4 regions of the Clostridium isatidis genome follow, and region 4 is predicted to be linked to each of the others. Evidence: riboswitches for the same ligand, from Rfam matches in the RefSeq annotation. Region 4 holds a riboswitch; each other region holds the start of a gene.
What was found. Region 4 has a riboswitch for S-adenosylmethionine ahead of BEN51_RS10125 (MetQ/NlpA family ABC transporter substrate-binding protein). Riboswitches for the same ligand answer to the same signal wherever they lie in the genome.

Region 1: another riboswitch for S-adenosylmethionine. It lies ahead of BEN51_RS05220 (homoserine O-succinyltransferase); the one in region 4 lies ahead of BEN51_RS10125 (MetQ/NlpA family ABC transporter substrate-binding protein).
Region 2: another riboswitch for S-adenosylmethionine. It lies ahead of BEN51_RS13370 (methionine ABC transporter ATP-binding protein); the one in region 4 lies ahead of BEN51_RS10125 (MetQ/NlpA family ABC transporter substrate-binding protein).
Region 3: another riboswitch for S-adenosylmethionine. It lies ahead of BEN51_RS01785 (Na+/H+ antiporter NhaC family protein); the one in region 4 lies ahead of BEN51_RS10125 (MetQ/NlpA family ABC transporter substrate-binding protein).

Annotation. Positions count from the first base shown of each region.
Region 1 is NZ_CP016786.1:1,104,704-1,109,783, reverse strand. It holds gene BEN51_RS05235 (adenylosuccinate synthase) at 1-846, shown strand, start outside; gene purB (adenylosuccinate lyase) at 889-2,319, shown strand; gene BEN51_RS05225 (phosphatase) at 2,628-3,353, shown strand; SAM riboswitch class I at 3,425-3,532, shown strand; gene BEN51_RS05220 (homoserine O-succinyltransferase) at 3,644-4,534, shown strand; gene helD (RNA polymerase recycling motor HelD) at 4,731-5,080, shown strand, end outside.
Region 2 is NZ_CP016786.1:2,818,549-2,823,628, forward strand. It holds gene BEN51_RS13355 (M20 metallopeptidase family protein) at 1-157, opposite strand, end outside; gene BEN51_RS13360 (MetQ/NlpA family ABC transporter substrate-binding protein) at 183-1,001, opposite strand; gene BEN51_RS13365 (methionine ABC transporter permease) at 1,045-1,725, opposite strand; gene BEN51_RS13370 (methionine ABC transporter ATP-binding protein) at 1,694-2,752, opposite strand; SAM riboswitch class I at 2,833-2,951, opposite strand; tRNA gene BEN51_RS13375 (tRNA-Gln) at 3,073-3,147, opposite strand; tRNA gene BEN51_RS13380 (tRNA-Arg) at 3,153-3,227, opposite strand; gene rd (rubredoxin) at 3,389-3,553, opposite strand; gene BEN51_RS13390 (FprA family A-type flavoprotein) at 3,652-4,872, opposite strand; gene BEN51_RS13395 (YfgJ family double zinc ribbon protein) at 5,039-5,080, opposite strand, start outside.
Region 3 is NZ_CP016786.1:351,240-356,319, reverse strand. It holds gene BEN51_RS01800 (anti-sigma factor domain-containing protein) at 1-688, opposite strand, end outside; gene BEN51_RS01795 (class D sortase) at 685-1,296, opposite strand; gene ispF (2-C-methyl-D-erythritol 2,4-cyclodiphosphate synthase) at 1,657-2,136, shown strand; gene BEN51_RS01785 (Na+/H+ antiporter NhaC family protein) at 2,288-3,568, opposite strand; SAM riboswitch class I at 3,686-3,791, opposite strand; tRNA gene BEN51_RS01780 (tRNA-Lys) at 3,999-4,074, opposite strand; tRNA gene BEN51_RS01775 (tRNA-Gly) at 4,079-4,152, opposite strand; gene BEN51_RS01770 (hypothetical protein) at 4,221-4,892, opposite strand.
Region 4 is NZ_CP016786.1:2,144,688-2,149,767, reverse strand. It holds gene BEN51_RS10140 (methionine ABC transporter ATP-binding protein) at 1-547, shown strand, start outside; gene BEN51_RS10135 (methionine ABC transporter permease) at 547-1,182, shown strand; gene BEN51_RS10130 (MetQ/NlpA family ABC transporter substrate-binding protein) at 1,231-2,067, shown strand; SAM riboswitch class I at 2,093-2,209, shown strand; gene BEN51_RS10125 (MetQ/NlpA family ABC transporter substrate-binding protein) at 2,305-3,138, shown strand; gene BEN51_RS10120 (N-acetylmuramoyl-L-alanine amidase family protein) at 3,301-3,987, shown strand; gene BEN51_RS10115 (YkvA family protein) at 4,192-5,080, shown strand, end outside.

The DNA of each region.
Region 1 (5,080 bases), 1.0 Mb from region 4:
AGAGTTTGTGATTTAATAAATCCAGTGGTTTTAAAAGAAAAATTAAAGGAAACAATAGTAAGCAAAAATGATATTATTACTAAGGTTTATAATGGTGAAGAACTAAACTTTGATACAATTTATGAGGAATATGTTGAACTTGGAAAGAGATTAAAATCTTTTGTAGCAGATAGTTCTGTTAGGATATATGATGCTATAAAGAGTGGCAAGAAAGTTTTATTTGAAGGAGCTCAAGGGATGTTACTTGATATAGATTATGGCACTTACCCTTTTGTTACTTCATCAAATACAACTGCAGGGGGAGTTTGCTCAGGAGTAGGCATTGGACCAACGATGATAAGCGGAGCAGTAGGAGTTGCTAAGGCTTATACAACAAGAGTAGGTAAAGGTCCATTTCCAACTGAACTTGATAATGAAACAGGAGAATGGATAAGACAAAAAGGTGGAGAATTTGGCGTTACAACAGGTAGAGCAAGAAGATGTGGTTGGCTTGATCTTGTTATATTAAAAACATCAGCAAGAGTTTCAGGACTTACAGATTTAGTTGTAACCAAGATTGATACCTTAGCTGGTCTTGACAAAATAATGGTTTGTGTGGGATATAAATTTGAAGATAAAGTGATAGATTACTTCCCAGCAAGCTTAGAAGATTTAGCTAAGTGTGAGCCAATATATGAAGAATTTGAGGGATGGGATGACAGCGTAGCTGATGCTAGAAGCTATGATGAAATTCCTGAAAATGCTAAGAAATATTTAAAAAGAATTGAGGAATTTACTGGAGTTCCAATTTCAATAGTTTCAGTAGGACCAAAGAGAGATCAAACAATTGTTTTAAAGGAAATTTAGACTAATAGAAAATCTATATAGTAATTTTAAAAGGAGATAAAAATGAGAAATACATATAGTACCCCATTAAACAGCAGGTATGCTTCAAAAGAAATGTCATATATATTTTCAGATGAGATGAAATTTAAAACTTGGAGACGTCTTTGGGTAGCTTTGGCAGAAGGTGAAAAAGAACTTGGAATTAACATAACAGATGAACAAATAAGAGAATTAAAAGATAATGTAGAAAATATTAATTATGAAGTAGCAATTCAAAGAGAAAAGGAAACTCGTCATGATGTTATGAGTCATGTTTACGCTTATGGTGTTCAATGTCCAAAAGCAAAAGGAATTATACATCTTGGTGCTACAAGTTGTTATGTTGGAGATAATACTGATTTAATTATAATGAAAGAAGGATTACTTTTAATTAGAAAAAAGATTATTAATGTAATAAAGAATTTAAAAGACTTTGCTTTAAAATATAAGGGATTACCAACTTTAGGCTTTACTCATCTTCAACCAGCCCAATTAACAACAGTTGGAAAGAGGGCAACCCTTTGGATTCATGACTTATTATTAGACTTAGAAAACCTAGATTTTGTAATAGATAAGCTAAGATTTAGAGGCGTTAAGGGAACAACAGGAACTCAAGCTAGCTTTATGGAATTATTTGATGGTGATGAAGAAAAAATTAAAGCCCTTGATAGAATAGTTACAGAAAAGATGGGCTTTAAGGAAAGTTATAGTGTAACAGGTCAAACATACCCAAGAAAGGTAGATTCGATTATTTTAAATACTTTATCCGAAATTGCTCAAAGTGCTTATAAGTTTAGTAATGATTTAAGAATTCTTCAAAGTATGAAAGAAATAGAGGAACCATTTGAAAAGAATCAAATTGGATCTTCTGCTATGGCTTATAAGAGAAATCCTATGAGATCAGAAAGAATGAGTGCCCTTGCAAGATTTGTTTTGGTAACTTCAATGAATCCGGCAATTACAGCTTCTACTCAATGGTTTGAAAGAACTTTAGATGATTCTGCTAATAAGAGACTTTCTGTTTCAGAAGCCTTTTTAGCTTTAGATGGAGTTTTAAATTTATATATGAATATTTCAAGTAATTTAGTAGTTTATGAAAAAGTAATTGAAACTCATGTTAATAAGGAGCTTCCATTTATGGCAACAGAAAATATATTAATGGAAGAAGTTAAAATGGGTGGAGATAGACAAGAACTTCATGAAAAGATAAGGGTACACTCTATGGAAGCTGCAAGGAAAGTTAAAGAAGAAGGTTTAGATAATGATCTTATTGAAAGATTAATAAATGATCCAAGTTTTAGTCTAGATGAAGAAAAAGCAAAGAGTATATTAGCTGCTAAGAAGTTTACAGGAAGAGCAGAAAATCAAGTGTTAGATTTTATAAATGAAGCAGTTAAGCCGATATTAGAAAAAAACAAGGATTTATTAGGAGAAGAAGCAGAGATAACGGTATAAAATATAAAAATATAACAAAGAACAATAGGAAAATTTATATTTAAATTTACTATTGTTCTTTATTATTTTATTTAAAGTTTTGGTTGTAATAATTATAAGTCGTTATAAAATGAGAGTAAGCAAAATATATACACTTAAACAATATCCTCGTAAATGATAATAAATAATAAAATAAATTATAGTTTATCAAAAAAATCAAGATTTTAATAATAATAAATATTAATAAGGTGCAAGTTGCAATTTGAAAAATTAATGATATTATTAAATAGTAATTGATAAAGATAATATATATTATAAAGGGTGATAAAATGAAATTTAAGTTAGATGTTCATACTCATACAATAGCTAGTGGACATGCTTATTCAAGCTTAATGGAAAATGCTAAAGCAGCTTCTGAGAAGGGAATTAAAGTTTTAGGAACTACAGAACATGGAATTACTATGCCTGGTTCACCTCATATTTGGTATTTTTCAAATTACAGAGTCTTACCTAGAGAACTTTTTGGAGTTACCATGCTGTATGGCGTTGAAGCTAATATAATGGATTATGATGGTAATTTGGATATGGAAGATTCTATGTTAGATAAACTCGATATTGTAATTGGGAGTATACATACTGAAGTATATAATGTAGGAAATGTAGAGGAAAATACGAGAGCTTTTGTTAACGCAATAAAAAGAGGTAAAATTGATATAATAGGTCATTTAGGAAATCCAGCTGTTCCAGTTGATTATGAAGAAATAGTGATATGTGCAAAAGAAAATGATGTATTAATTGAAATAAATAATAGTTCCTTTACTACTTCTAGACCAGGAAGTTTTACAAATTGTAAAAAAATAGCTTTATTATGTAAGTTACATAATGCAAGGATTGTTATTAATAGTGATGCCCATTTCTGTACTAAAATTGGAGAATTTTCGGAGGCTATTGAAATGCTTCAATCTATAGATTTTCCTAAAAATCTTATTATAAATGATAATCCAAATGAATTATTAGAAAAGTTAAAGAAAAAAGGAAAGTTAAAGGATTTGTAAATATGATGTTAAATAGATATTGACAATGTATTTTTATTAAAGTAAAATTAATCCAAACTAAACAATCTTAAATCTTATCAAGAGTGGTGGAGGGACTGGCCCTATGAAACCCAGCAACAGCTGTCTAATTAAGATAGAAATGTGCTAATTCCAGCAGGAGTTTTCCTGAAAGATAAGAAGTGATAGAAAAATTTTAATATATTTTTGGAATTTGGTTTTTCCACTTCTTATTTTAAGAAGTGGTTTTTTATTTATTCTTATAATAAATAGCGTAGGAAAGGAGAGAAATTATGCCAGTAATTATTCCAGAAGGCTTACCAGCAGCTAAAATTCTTACAAATGAAAAGCTTCCTGTTATATATAAGGAGAAATTCAATAATGATTTAAAGACTATTAAGATAGGAATTTTAAATTTGATGCCTACAAAAATTAACACAGAAACTCAACTTTTAAGACTTCTTGCAAATACTGATATAAATGTAGAAGTTGAGCTTATTTATATTAAGGAGCATAAGTGTAAAAATACTCCTAAAGAACACCTCCTAAACTTTTATAGAAATTTCAAGGAAATAAAAAATGAAAAATTTGATGGATTTATAATAACAGGGGCACCAATTGAACATTTAGAATTTGAGGAGGTAGATTACTGGGAGGAACTAAAAGAGGTAATGAGTTATTCAGTAGAAAATGTTACTTCAACTTTTCATATATGTTGGGGAGCCCAAGCTGGCCTATATTATCATTTTGGTATTCCTAAATATCCTTTAGATAAGAAATTATTTGGTATTTTCTCGCATAAAGTAAATGATAAGAGTGCTAGTTTATTAAGGGGTTTTGATGATGAGTTTTATGTGCCTCATTCAAGACATACAGATATTTTAAAAGAAGATATTTATAAGGTTCCAGGACTTACTATTTTATCAGAATCAGAGGAGGCTGGAGTATATCTTGCTTATGCTAATAATGGAAAACAAATTTTTGCCACTGGCCATTCTGAATATGATTCTAATACTTTAAAGCAAGAATATGAAAGAGATAAATCAAAAGGTATTAATATAGATATACCAAAGAATTATTTTTCTAAGAATGATCCTAATAGTGAACCTATTGTAAGATGGAGAGCACATGCCAATTTATTATTTTCAAATTGGTTAAAATATTATGTTTGTAAGGATAGTTAATATATTATTATAAAAAAACCATTTGCAAAAATGCAAATGGTTTTAATTATTGACAAAAAAAATAAAAGTGATAACATAAAACAGATATCAACATTTTATGAGATATAATATAATTCCCTAATTATATTATACATCTTGCAAAAAACAATGTCAATAACTTTTTTATAAAATTAATCTATTAAGGGGAGTGATTTATTTGAATAATAATTCTGAATGGTTTGCTGAAAAGGAGTGGCTTCAAAAAGTCCTTACTGAAGTTAGAAAACAGCTAAATGAAAAGCGCAATTATAAAGAGCGTTTTAAAAAGGAATATATAGAAACTCATAAAGAAATGTGGGATAATATCGGTTCAGTTGCCATAAATAATGGATTAGATCAAGTTGTAGATTTTATGCAATTTATCAATTCAACTAAAATGCAAAAAAGAAATCATGAATTTACAAGACAAATGGAAGAAAAATATGAACAAATGCTATTATCACCTTATTTTGGGAGAATGGATTTTATTGAGCATGACAATGATAAAGCTGAAAAGTTTTATATAGG
Region 2 (5,080 bases), 670 kb from region 4:
CAATTCTCTGATAAGGAATATTTAATTTATCTAATTCCTCTTCTATTTTATTTGCAGTATTATACTCCTTTAAGCTTTCTTCAGGATGCTGATGAAAATATCTTCTTAAAGAAGTTATATATTCCTTTTCTTTTATAACATAATCTTTTATAGTCATTAAAACGCCCCCATTTTTATTTACTTTATTTCCAAGTTGGGATATAAGAGCCCTTATACTCCTCTTCTATTATATTAGCAACTTCATCTGTTCTATAAGCTTCTACAATCTTCTTATAAATCTCATTATCTTTATCTTCTGTTCTTGCAACAATTACATTTATATATGGATTATCACTACCTTCTTTAACTTCTTCTAAATAAATTGCATCATTTTTTGGTATGAAGCCCGCATCAACTGCATGTCCTCCATTTATTACTGATGCATCAACATCTTCTAACAATCTAGGTGTTTGCGCCGCTTCTACTTCTATAATTTCTATCTTTTTAGGATTTTCAGTTATATCGTCCAAGTTTGGGGTATATCCTGCTGCTTCATCTACTTTAATAAGCCCTGCTGCCTCTAGAAGTTTCAAAGCCCTTCCTCCATTGGTTGCATCACTTGGTATTGCAATCTTTCCTCCAGCTGGAATTTCATTAACAGATGAGATTTTCTTTGAGTAAATTCCAAGAGGTGCTATTATAGTTTCTCCTATAACTGATAAATCAAATCCTCTATCTGATATATCTTGATTTAAATATGCATAGTGTTGAAATGCATTTAAATCTATTTCTCCATCTGCTAAAGCTTGGTTTGGCTGGCTATAATCTGAGAAGGAAATAAGCTCTACAGTTACTCCTTCTTCTGCCAAACTTTCTATTATTGGTTTCCATTGGGGACTATCTTCACCAACTACTCCAATTTTAACAAGCCTTTCCTCCTTAGATACTTGTCCCGCGCATCCTGTTAATAAAAAAACTAATGCTCCTGATAATATTATATTTAATAAATTTTTTGCTTTCATCTTTATTATTCCCCTTTCCTATTTTGCTTATTGCTATTATTTTTTAATGAGTAGTTTTACTTATTACTTTATTTCCTACCCATTGAATTAAATTCACTAGAATAAGTAATATTACTACTGTCACAACTGTTACATCTGTTTGATATCTTTGATGTCCATATCTTATTGCTAAATCTCCAAGCCCTCCTCCCCCTACTGCTCCTGCCATAGCTGTTAATCCGACTAAACTAACAAGGGTTATTGTTGTAGCTCTAACAATGTTTGGTATACTTTCTTTTAAATAGACTCTAATTATTATTTCAAAATATGAGGATCCCATTGCCTCTGCTGCTTCTATTACCCCATTATCTAGTTCCGACAAGGCACTTTCAATTTGTCTTACAAAGAATGGTACTGTTCCTAATATTAGTGGAATCATTGATCCTTTTGTTCCAATTGCTGTTCCTACTATTGCCCTAGTTAATGGAATAGCTAATGTTAATAAAATAATAAATGGTATTGATCTTGTTATATTTATTATCTTCTCTAAAATATAGTAAATTAGCTCATTTTCTAATATATTCCCTTTCTTTGTCACTACTAATATAATTCCTAAAAAAAGTCCGACAATAAAAGATATAATACCTGCTACTATAATCATAAGTAAGGTTTCTCCAGTAGCTTTAATAATTTCATCTACTTTCGGTAATACATTAGGCAATAACTTTTGTGCTAACTCTGCCATCTTTAATCACCTCAACTTCCACATTATTTTCTTCAAGGTATTTAATAACATTTCGGACTTTCTCTTCTTCTCCTCTTATAATTACAATAAGTCCTCCAAGAGGGGCATCTTCAATTATTTCAACATTTCCAAAAATAATATTAGCATCCACATTAAATTCCCTAGATATTATTGAAATTATTGGTTCGGTTGTACTATTTTCAAGATATTTAAGTTTTAAAATTTTCTCATCCTCTCTAATTTCTACAACTGAAGATTTGTCTTCTATGAGGTAATTAATATTGCTTAATATAGATGTACTTTCTATAAAGTTTCTTGTAATTTCTTGCTTAGGCTCTGAAAATACTTTAAATATATTTCCTTCCTCCACTATCCTTCCCTTCTCCATAACAGCAACTCTTGTACATATTTCCTTAACTACCTGCATTTCATGTGTTATTACTACAATTGTTAAATTAAGCTTTTTATTTACTTCCTTTAAAAGCCTTAGTATTGATTTCGTTGTCTGTGGATCTAAGGCACTAGTTGCTTCATCACAAAGTAGAACCTTTGGATCATTAGCTAAGGCCCTTGCAATTCCCACTCTTTGTTTTTGACCGCCGCTTAATTGAGATGGATATGCACTTTCCTTATCCTCCAGTTCAACAAGTTTTAATAGAGATAAAACTTTCCCTCTTATTTCTTCCTTAGACAATCCACTCCCCCTTAATGGGTAAGCTATATTTTCAAATACCGTTCTTGATTTCATAAGATTAAAATGTTGAAATATCATGCCTATCTTTTTTCTTTCTTTCCTAAGTTCCTTATTTGATAAAGTTACAAGATTCTTACCATCTATAATAACTTGTCCTTTATTGGGTTTTTCAAGAAGGTTTATGCATCTAACAAGGGTCGATTTACCAGCTCCACTAAAGCCTATAATTCCATAAATATCTCCCTTATTAATCTTTAGTGTTACATCTTTTACTGCCTCTACTTTGCCAGCTTTTGTAGTATAACTTTTGCATAAATTTTTTAATTCTATCACCTTTCCCCCTCCTTTTTATTTAAAAATAAAAAAACTGCTTTCCTAAAAAATAAGAAAGCAGTGTAATAAACACATTAAACTTTCTATCTTTTAGACGTAGTTAACCTGTAGAATTTAGCACCAAAAATCATCCTAATTTCGCTTAATAATTTTGGTTGCTAGACTTCACAGGGCCAGTCCCTCCGTCTTTAGATAAAAAGTTATTTAGTTTTAGATTACTTGTTTTGTATTATATATTTACAGCTGATAAATTGTCAATATATTTTTTTATTAATAACTTGTTCATCTTAAATTAAAACATATTTAAAAATAATAAAGATTGGCTAGGATAGTAGGATTCGAACCTACGAATGCCACAGTCAGAATGTGGTGCCTTACCACTTGGCGATATCCCATCATTTGGAGCAAATAGTGGGAAGTGAACCCACCTTTCCAGCTTAGAAGGCTAGAGTATTAACCAATATACAATACCAGCCCTTTATTATAGAGAATTATAACTCTAACAATATTTCTTGTCAATTTATTTTTACTTATAAAATATAAACAAAAAACCTCTGATAATTATATATATAATAATCAGAGGTTTTTAAATCCATTTATATTTTTATTATGGTAATTCAAAATTCATTAAATTAATTACTCTTCTAATTCTGAGAATTCGTCTTTACCAACTCCACAAAGTGGACATAACCAATCTTCTGGAACATCTTCAAAGGAAGTTCCTGGTTCTACTCCATTATCTGGATCTCCTAGTTCTGGATCATAAATGTATCCACAAACATCACATATAAATTTTTTCATGCTCAATACCTCCTACAATGTTTTCTATTATTAAATATATTATCAAATATATTTAATTTAATTTAACAACATTTTCCTTAGATTTGCAATGCTATATTTTATAATATTGAACTTATATAATCTGCTGCCTTTTCTACATCCTTCTTAGATTCTTCATTAAGAGAGAATCTTACTCTTACTGGGAAATTAACTTCAATCATACCAGTAGACTTTATTATTGAGGAAGTGCTTAATACCTTTGCATTAGTTTCATTTAAGTAATCCTGAATTATTTCTATAGGTTCTCCACTCCATCCAAAGGAGCCAAATGCAGCAGCTACTTTACCTTCTAAATTCATATCCTTTAACTTCTTTAAAATATTTTCAATGGATCCTATTAAATCACCATATCTTGTTGAAGTACCAAATAGCAATGCATCTGAATTTCTAATGGCTTCTATAATATCACTTTCTTCGCTCTTATCAGCATTAAATATAGCTACTTCTATATCTTCAGCTTCAAGATCCTTCTTAAACTTCTCTGCAATAGCTTTTGTTGAATTTGTCATTGTTGTATATACTATAGCAGCTTTTTTTCCTTTCTTAGTTTGCCTACTTCTCTCATCATATATACTGATATATTTTTCTATATTTTGATCTAATACATATCCGTGAGATGGTGCTATCAGTTCAATTTCTAATTCTTTTAATGCAGAAATTAATGGTCTTACATATTTTTTATGTGGTGACATTATAAGATCATAATATACTGTAAATGCTTCTGTAATATCCATATCTGTCTTGCTGTCAAAGGTCTCATTGGCTGATAAATGTGTACTAAATACATCACAAGGGAATAATATTTTATCTTCAATGCAGTAAGTAATCATTGTTTCCTCTGTATGAAGATATGGTGTCATTCTAAATAGCAATGTTTTTCCACCAATATCAACAGTATCTCTATCTTTTACAACTAAAAAGTTTCTATCATGTAGTTTGTATAATTCCTTTATATGATATACAGCTTTTTCACTACAAATTATTGTTGCATTAGTAGCTTGTCTTGCTAATCCGCCTAAAGCTCCAGAATGATCAGGTTCTGTATGGTTTATAACGATATATTGTATTTTCTTTAAATCAATAATCTTTTTTAAATTTTCTATATATTGCTTTGTAAACATTATATCTACTGTATCTATTATTGTTGGTTTTTCTGTTTCTAATAAATAGCTGTTATATGTTGTTCCTTGTTCTAATATTAGTCTATGAAATGGTACTTTTCTATCGTCTATAACTCCTACTGAATAAATATTATCTTTTAATCTAATTTTTCTTTCCATAAAATCTCCTCCTAAATAAATAGCTTATCTCTTTATCAATTCTATAGCCTTATTATAGGAGATAACTTTAAAAGTTAATGTGATTATAATCAAATCTAAATATAAATGATAACTTTTTTCATTAAATAAAAAAAGAAGATTGTAACCAATCTTCTTTTTGAAAATACTATTTATTATCATCTTCTTTAGTTATTACTGCTTTACTAGA
Region 3 (5,080 bases), 1.1 Mb from region 4:
TTATTTCTATTACTAAAGTTTTATCTATATTATTATATTTATAGGAAGCAATTAAAAATATAAACCCTATTAAACTAAAAAATATCGCTATTTGTGTCTTATATTTTTTTAAAGAAATACTTTCTTTTGCTAAAATTTCTTCACCTATTTTTTCTTCCTTATTTGATTTTACTTTTATAAATTCTCCCTTTGAGCTAAGAATTACTGATGAAAATTTTCCCTTGTGAAGAAGAAGTCCTCTATGCTCCTCTACTTCTTTATTTTCAAATATCTCTTCAGAGCCTAATACTTGAATTGCCTCAACAATCTGAAGATAATCTTGTAAATAATGATAAGTTGGATCTGATAAAATAATAGAGTATGTAATAATAAATTCTTTCCACTGCTCAAGGAAAGTTCTTTCTAAAGGAGTATTTTCTAAAAGTAATTTTAAAGGAAATTCTTTATTTTTTATTAAATAATCATAAATTTCTATATTTTCTATAATAAAATAACTAATATTTAATATTTTATTTCTAATATCATAAGAAGGTTTATCATAAACTAAATCCTTAATAAGTATTTTATATTCTATTAAGTCTTCTTTTAATCTATTAATTTCCTCTTCTCTTTTTTCTGTTATATCTTCTGATACTACATTTATAGGAGCCTTGGTTGAAAATTTATATTTATATTGTTGAAAGGTCATTGTTCTCCTCCGCTATTTAGTTCCTTAGTTTCAATTAACTTTCCTTTAACTACAACTCTTTCTTTAGCACCAACTGTGCATGTTATTAATGTTATTGTTGCATCTTTGGTATCATCTAATACTTCAACTCTATCTGGTTGAACAATAAAATTATCCGTCACTTCATAGATATATTTTTTACCTTTTGCCTTTACTATTATTTCATCTCCAGCTTTTGTTTTATACAAATTAACAAAGGCCTCTGAATAATCTGAAACTCTATGTCCTGCAACTGCAAAATTTCCTCTTTCTCCAGGCATTGCAGAACCCTCAAAATGCCCTAAATAATACAAAAGAATATCATCTGTTATTCCTTCAACTATTCCTTGAGATAAATTTATACTAGGTATTTCTAATAACCCTATTGGCTTGTACCCTTCACCTACAGTAAAACTAGCATCCTCATTCTCTGATGAAGCTATGCCTTCATTTATTACTTCTTCTAAAATATTTTTAAGCTCTTCCTGCTTTTTTGCTGTTTCAATTTTCCTATAAATAATGGATACAATTATGGTTATACCTATAATTATTAAAATAACCCCGATTGCTCTTCTAATTCCTTCCCTCAATCCTTTACCTCCAATAAACTTTTAGGCTATTTTAACATATATTATATCATAAAGGATTTTGTATTTTAATAAGTTTGGATATTTTAGACTATTAATATTTAGGAGTATTTTATGAATAAAAAAATAATTTATGTTGATTTCCTTTTTAAACGCAAAAGAATAAAATCTAAGCCTATGTATTATATATATAGAATGCAATATTTATTAAAAATTATAAAAGATAAAATACTCAGCAGAAAGGAAAGAGACTTTTATAACAACGAATCCTTTTTTAAAAAAATAATATAACATCACTAAAGTCTAATATTATATATTAATTTATGGTAAAATAGTCCTAAATAAAATTTTAGAGGTGGTAATATGCGAATAGGTTTAGGATATGATGTCCATAAATTAGTAGATAATAGAGAGCTTATTATTGGTGGTGTAAATATTCCTTATGAAAAAGGACTACTTGGTCATTCTGATGCAGATGTATTATTACATGCAATATGCGATTCTTTATTAGGCGCTGCAGCTCTTAGAGACATAGGCAAACATTTTCCTGATACTGATGAAAGATTTAAAGGTATCTCTAGCCTTACTCTTTTAAAAGAAGTTGGAATATTAATAAAAAACAAAGGTTATAAAATTGGTAATATAGATGCAACTATAATTGCTCAAAAACCTAAAATGCTTCCTTATATTGAAACCATGAGGAAAAACATAGCAAGAACTCTTGAAATAGATATAGATCAGATAAATGTTAAAGCTACAACTGAAGAAGGCCTTGGCTTTACAGGAAGTGGAGAAGGAATTGCGGCAAATAGCATTGCCATGCTTTTTTCAATTGACAATTAATAATTGAAAATCTATATTAAAATTAAAGGAGTGTCGCAGATTAATATCTTAATGATATTGACCTTCAACAGCTCCTTTTTTGCATTTCTTAAAACTACTTTAAGGTAGTTTTCCTCTATTTTAAGATTTACATTATTAATTATGTACAAGATTATTTTTTATTTTTCCAATGAAAATATATAAATATAATTGCACTAACCAGCATTAAATATGGATAAAATAAAAACCGCATTATTTCAAAGGGTGATATTGCCGCAAGACCTGCTGCTGATAACAATTGGGCTCCATATGGTATAACTCCCTGAAAGCCACAAGAAAAGATATCCATAATACCTGCAACTCTTTTTGCATCTAAGTCAAATTCATTTGAAATATCTTTAGCTATCGGTCCTACTGTTACTATTGCAATTGTATTATTTGCAGTACAAATATCTACCAAGCCCGTCAAAACTGCAATTCCATATTCTGCTCCTCTTTTGCTTTTAAAATTTCTTAGTCCCTTATTAAGAATAAAATCTATTCCACCATTAAACTTTATTATTTCTATAGTTCCTGAAATAAGTAATGAAATTATAATAAGCTCACTCATTGATGATATCCCATTAGATATTGAATTAAAAAGACCTATTATATCAAAACTTCCAACTATAATACCCATTAATCCTGAAAGTCCTAATCCAAGCAACAAAACTATTATTACGTTTAATCCTATTAAGGATGTTATTATTACTACAATATATGGTAATATTTTAAATATATTAAACTCCAAAGAATCTAAATTTATTACTGCTGTATTTCTTGTTAAAATTATAAATATAATTGTAGTAATTATTGCAGCTGGAAGAACTATTAAAAAGTTCATTTTAAATTTATCCTTCATCTCACAACCTTGAGTCTTAGTTGCAGCAATAGTTGTATCAGATATTACGGAAAGATTGTCACCAAACATAGCCCCACAGACTACTGCCCCCACAGATAAAGATGTTGATATTCCAGTTTTATCGGCTATTCCAATTGCTATTGGTACTAAAGCAACTATTGTTCCCATTGAAGTCCCTATAGATAAGGAAATAAAACACCCAATAATAAATATCCCTGGTATTAATAAACTGCTTGGAAGTAAATAAAGACCTAAATTAACAGTAGAATCTACTGCTCCCATATCTTTGGCTACCTGGGCAAAGGCACCTGCTAATATAAATATTAATATCATTAATAAAATATTTATATCTCCTGCCCCTTTGCAGAAGATCTCTATTTTTTTATCAAGCTTTTCCTTCCTATTCATTAATAAAGCAGTTAATGCTGCTGCTAAAAAAGGAATAATTACTGATACAGCATAAAAACTTTTTGCTACTATAGATATTCCTAAATAAATTACTATAAATACTCCTAATGGCACTAACGCAAACCCATTACTCTTATTTTCCAAGGCTTCTTCCTCTCCTTCAAAATAATATATAGCCCCAATTACTTAAAGTTATTAAAAAACAAAAAAACTTCTGCAAGAATACAGAAGCTCATTTCCTTATAAAAAGTTATAATAAACTCCTTATCTTCCAGGATCTCCTGCAGGATTTAGCACCTTAAGAATCATTAAGATTCTCGGTTGCTGGGTTTCTCAGGGCCAGTCCCTCCACCGCTCTTGATAAGTTCTTAAATTTTGCATTAATATAGTATCAACTTAGACTTATAATGTCAATAAGGAAAAGTATACAGCACCTTTCAATTCACAATACACAGTAAATAATACACAGTTTGGTGGCTATTACTCAGTAGTTTAATGCTTAAATATGAATTACGAATTCTTTAGTACAAACTAAAAAGAGAGATTAACCTAGGTTAATCTCTCTTTTTTAATCTGGTGCGCCATCAGGGGGTCGAACCCTGGACACCCTGATTAAGAGTCAGGTGCTCTACCAACTGAGCTAATGGCACAAAATGGAGCGGGTGATGAGAATCGAACTCACGTAACTTGCTTGGAAGGCAAGGGCTCTACCATTGAGCTACACCCGCAAATCTTATTGACAAATATTATTATAATACTAGAAAAATAATTCTGTCAATAAGAAATTTCTATATTTTTATACTACATCTGTAAGAGATTTTGCTAAAATATTTCTAAATTTCTCGCCGTAAGTTTTATCAGTTTCTGCTTTTCTACATATTTCCTTCCATTCATCAATAGTAACCCCAACTACTTTTTCAAATTCATTTCCTCTAATTATATAATTGGAGTTTATCACGAAATCTCCTAATTCGATAGGACTATTAAATATCTTTAAATATAAAAACTCTCTATTATCTCCAACCCAGGTTTTATTAAAATCTCGACTAAATTTTTTTAACCTTGCAAAGATTTTATTTTTTGGTAAAGACCAGCAAGATTTTATCATATTTATTTCTCTTCTCATATTATCTGCTTCTTCTTTTGTCAGCTTTTTATTCTTTTCTGCATCAGAAATTATTTTTTCTACTCTTATATTAGGTACATTAACAATTAATTTTTCCTTTCCATATATCCACTTATAAAAGGCTTCTTGTAAAAATGAATATTGTATATATCCTAATAAAGTCTTTATATCAGGAAAGTAGCTCCATGTATTATCAATTCCGTTGTTTTTTCCAAAAACTAGGGTATGAATATAAATTGTATCCTTATTTGGTAACGAATCCATAAACATATGACCTCTCAAAGTTTTGTTTTTATCTATCAGTTCTTCCCAATAATCGAAGGAATCGTAATTATGCCTCACTCTATCACCCTTTCTTCATTACCATAATATAATATATTATCTATATTTATATTATATAGTTTATTACACCATGTAACAATCGTTTTCAAGATATTAATAAAAATTTATTTTCTAAATTTTCTTAATATTATTATTTTAACCATAATCCTCTATTTGAATAAAATAAAGGTTTATTTTATAATAATATT
Region 4 (5,080 bases):
TCAAAAGCAAAGGGTTGCAATTGCAAGGGCTTTAGCTCTAGAACCAAAAATTCTTCTTTGTGATGAAGCTACTTCAGCATTAGATCCAAAAACTACAAAGGATATATTACAACTTTTATTAAAGATAAATAAGGAATTAGGAATTACAATCGTAGTAGTTACTCATCAAATGGAAGTTGTTAAGGAAGTATGTGAAAGAGTTACTTTATTAGAAGGTGGAATAGTAAAAGCTGAAGGAAGGGCGGAAGATTTATTCTTAAATCCAGGACTTTCATTAAAGAAATTTCTTGGAGATGATGAGGACGAGCTTCTACCTAATGAAGGTGTAAATATTAGATTATTTTTCCCAAGCAATTCCTCAGAAAATGCTCTTATAACAAAAATGGCAAAGGAGCTAGATGTTGATTTTTCAATAGTTTGGGGAAAATTAGAGAAATTTAGAGACAATGTTCTTGGAAGTTTAGTAATAAATATAGATGAAAAAGATCAAATTAAGGTTATAGAGTATTTAGAAAAGAAAAATATAATTTTGGAGGTGATTAACTAATGTCAGAAATTTTATTACCAGCCATATATGACACCATTGTAATGGTATTTTTCTCTACATTATTTGCAGTAATTTTAGGTTCAATACTAGGAATTATATTAGTTTTAACCTCACCTAAAGGCTTAAAGGAAAATAGGACAGTATATCAAATTTTAGACGCGATAATAAATGTTTTAAGAAGTTTTCCTTTTATAATTTTGATAGTAGTTATTATTCCTTTAACAAGAACAATTGTTGGAAGATCAACAGGAACAGCAGCTGCAATAGTTCCACTAACAATAGCAGCAGCACCTTTTGTTGCAAGAATAATAGAAGCATCCCTAAAGGAAGTTGATCCAGGCGTTATAGAAGCAGCAAAAAGCTTTGGAGCTTCAAATGCACAAATAATTTTTAAAGTTATGATAAAGGAGGCAGTTCCTTCCATAATATCAGGTTTAACATTAACCGTAATCAATATAATTGGATATTCTGCAATGGCTGGATCAGTGGGTGCAGGCGGACTTGGTGATGTAGCTATAAGATATGGCTATCAAAGATATGAAACTGATGTAATGATTGTAACAGTAATACTATTAATTATAATAGTTCAAGGCTTACAATCTTTAGGTAATAATTTATATAAAAAATTATCTTAATAATAAACTAATAAATTAAAAAATAATAAATTTAAGGGGGCAATATATATGAAAAGAAAAAGAATATTATCATTAGTATTAACAGGAGTTTTAGCTTTAGGATTAATAGGATGTGGACAAACTAAAGCTTCAGATGAAAAAACAACAACTGGTGGAGAAGATAAAACAATAACAGTAGGGGCTACTCCAGTACCTCATGCAGAAATATTAAATGCAATAAAAGGAGATCTTGAAGCTAAAGGATATACTCTTGAAATCGTAGAATATACTGATTATGTTACTCCAAACACTGCTTTAGCAGATGGAGATTTAGATGCAAACTACTTCCAACATATAGCATACTTAAATGAAACAAATGAAGGAAAAGGTCTAGATTTAACTTATACAAAAGCTATTCACTTAGAGCCAATGGGAGCATATTCAAATACAATTAAAAATTTAGATGAATTAAAAGAAGGAGCTAGAGTAGCAGTTCCTAACGATCCATCAAATGAAGCAAGAGCTTTAAGATTATTAGAAAAAGCAGGCTTAATAAAAATTGCAGATGGTGAATTAGTTACTGTTAAGGATATTACTGAAAATCCTAAAAATTTAGAATTTGAAGAACTTGAAGCAGCTCAATTACCAAGAGTATTAGAAGAAGTTGATTTAGCAGTAATAAATAGTAATTATGCTTTAGAAGCTAATTTAAATCCAGCAAAAGATGCTTTAGTTTTAGAAGATAAGGATGCAGAAGCAGCAGAAAATTATAGAAATGTATTAGCAGTTAGAAAGGGAACTGAAAATGATGAAAAAATTAAAGCTTTAACAGAAGCTTTAACATCAGAAACAGCTAAGAAATTTATTGAAGAAAAATATGCTGGTTCAGTAATCCCATCATTTTAATAATATATAAAACTAAATATTTTCTTTCTTATCAAGAGAGGTGGAGGGACTGGCCCTATGAAACCCGGCAACCTATAATAAGAGAAAAGTAACTCTTGTTAGTTTGGTGCTAAATCCTGCAGCTGTAGCTGAGAGATAAGGGAATAAATTTTCTGTGTTTTTATGCACTTGAGGTTTATTCTCAAGTGCATTTTTATTAAATTCTTGAATAATCTAAAATTTTAGGAGGTATTATAAATGAGAAAAAGAAGAATTCTTTCATTATTATTAACAGGTATATTATCAATAGGATTAATAGGTTGTGGAAATGCAGGTGCTTCAGAAGGAAATAAAGCAAAAGAAGAAGATAAAACAATAAAAATCGGGGTTACACCAGTACCTCATGCAGAAATAGTAAATGCAATAAAACCAGATCTTGAAGCTAAGGGCTATACAGTAGAAGTAATAGAATATACAGATTATGTTACTCCAAATACAGCTTTAGCTGATGGAGACTTGGATGCAAATTACTTTCAAACTATTCCTTATTTAGAGGAGACAAATGAAGGAAAAGGATATGATTTAACTTATACTAAAGGAGTTCATTTAGAACCAATAGGAATATATTCAGCTAATATTAAAAGCTTAGATGAGCTAAAAGATGGAGCTAGGGTGGCAGTTCCAAATGATCCATCAAATGAAGCAAGATCATTAAGATTATTAGAAAGTGCAGGATTGATAAAGCTTAAAGAAGCAGAATTAGTTACACCTAAGGATATTGTGGAAAATCCAAAAAATCTTGAATTTGAAGAATTAGAGGCAGCTCAACTACCAAGAGTTTTAGAAGAAGTAGCTATAGCAGTTATTAATGGTAACTATGCCTTAGAAGCAGGTTTAAGTCCAGCAAAGGATGCTTTATATTTAGAAGATGCTACTACAGAAGCTTCAAAAAAATATCATAATGTTATTGCTGTAAAAAAAGGAAATGAAAATAGTCAAAAAATTAAAGATTTAACAAAAATTTTGACTTCAGATAAAGTTAAAAAATTTATAGAAGATAATTATAATGGGTCTGTGCTTCCGGTATTTTAATATAAGGATATCTTAAATAAAATGGATAATTGACAATTGTAAAGATTGCTATTTCCTTCTTAGAAGTGTTAATTTTTTAATTTGTAACCAAGTAAAAGTAAAATTAATATACTGAATTATGGAATATGATTTTACATAGCACTTTAATAAGGAGGAAAAAGCTTGGCAAAGTGGGTACTAGACGCAGGTCATGGCGGATGTGATGCTGGAGCAGTTGGAAAAAACAATAGAAGAGAAGCAGATATAAATTTAGAAGCTGCCTATGAAGCCATGAGATTATTAGAGAAGAATGGTGAAACAGTTTTACTGACAAGAGCATCTGATGTTTATTTAAGTTATAAAGATAGAGCTAAAATAGCAAATGATTGGGGAGCAGATTATTTTATAAGCTTTCATATGAATTCCTTTGTTGATCCTTTAGTAACTGGAACAGAAGTTTTTATATATGAAAAAGGAAGCAAGGCAGAAGAACTGGCAAGTCTTATAAAAGCTGAGATTGTTGCAAACTTAAGATCTAAGGATAGAGGGATAAAGGAAGCCAGCTATATTGAATTAAGGGAAACTAATATGCCGGCTGTAATTATAGAAGCTGAATTTTTATCAAATGAAGAAGTAGAAAAGAACTTTGATAGTAAAAAGTATGGTTATATGGTTGCTAAGGCTTGCTTAGCATTTGTAGATAAAGTACTATTAGACATACCTAAAATGAATAGAAAAATTCCAACAAGAGAAGGTTGGAGAGTATGTGTTGGATATTATAAAAAATACCAAGATGCAGAAGAAGAAATGAAAAGGTTACAAAGAATAGGGATAAAAGGAGTTCATCTTGTTCCTTACCCTAAAGAGTAAGGAATAGTTGACAATGGACAATTGACAATTTTGGGGGATTTTCATTGAGCTGAAAATTTTGATATTATAATATAACGGGGCTAGTCCCCGTTATATTTTTTTAAAATTAAAGTTTTTTATTTTAAAAAATACATTATAATAATATTAATGATTAAATAATTCCTGTAGAAATTTAAATAGAATATTAACAATTTGGAGGGGAAAATGAATATATCAGAAGTTAAAATTGGTTTAAAAGGGAAAGATTTATTAAGTATTATAAATGAATTTGTTAAAGTAGAAGGATTAAAAGTTTCTGAAATAGATATTAATGAGAATATTATAATTAAGGGAAGTTTTAAAAAGATAGTAACAGTGGACTTTACAGGGAGTGTGAAATTAAAAAGAGTAGATAATGGAATTATTGAGGGAGAATTAGTGGATTTTAAGCTTTCCAAAATTAAAATTATATCCTTTATAAGAAAGGCAGCTTTAAAATTTGCTTTAAGGGCTATTGAAGAAAAAGGAATAAAATATTTAGATGGGAAAGTAATAATTGATTTAAAATATATTTTAAAAGATGTACCATATGTTGATTTTGATGTTACTAATATAAATGTAAATGAAGATACTTTATATGTAGAAGCTAATAACATTGAAATATCAATAGAAGGAACTTTAAAAAAAGATAATAAGGAAGAGGATGTAAAGCTGTTAGAAGAAGCAGAGGAAGAAGATTATGAAGAAGAAATTAAGGAAGTAGCAAAAGTAGAGGATATCTATACAAAGGGGAGAAGAATATTTGAGAACAAATTACCAGAAAAGATAAAGCCTTTTAAGGAATACTTGTTTATAATACCTGATATGCTGGCTTTAATTTATAGATTACTTAAAGATAAAAGAGTTCCAATTAAAACAAAATTAGTAATTTCAGCTGCAATAGCTTATATATCTTTTCCAACAGATATAATTCCAGATAATATACCTTTTATAGGAAATATTGATGATATAGGAGTTATAATTTTTACCTTAAATAAATTAATAGATGATGTTCCAATAGTGGTTATATTAGAAAATTGGCAAGGAAAGAATGATATAATAATAACTTTAAAAA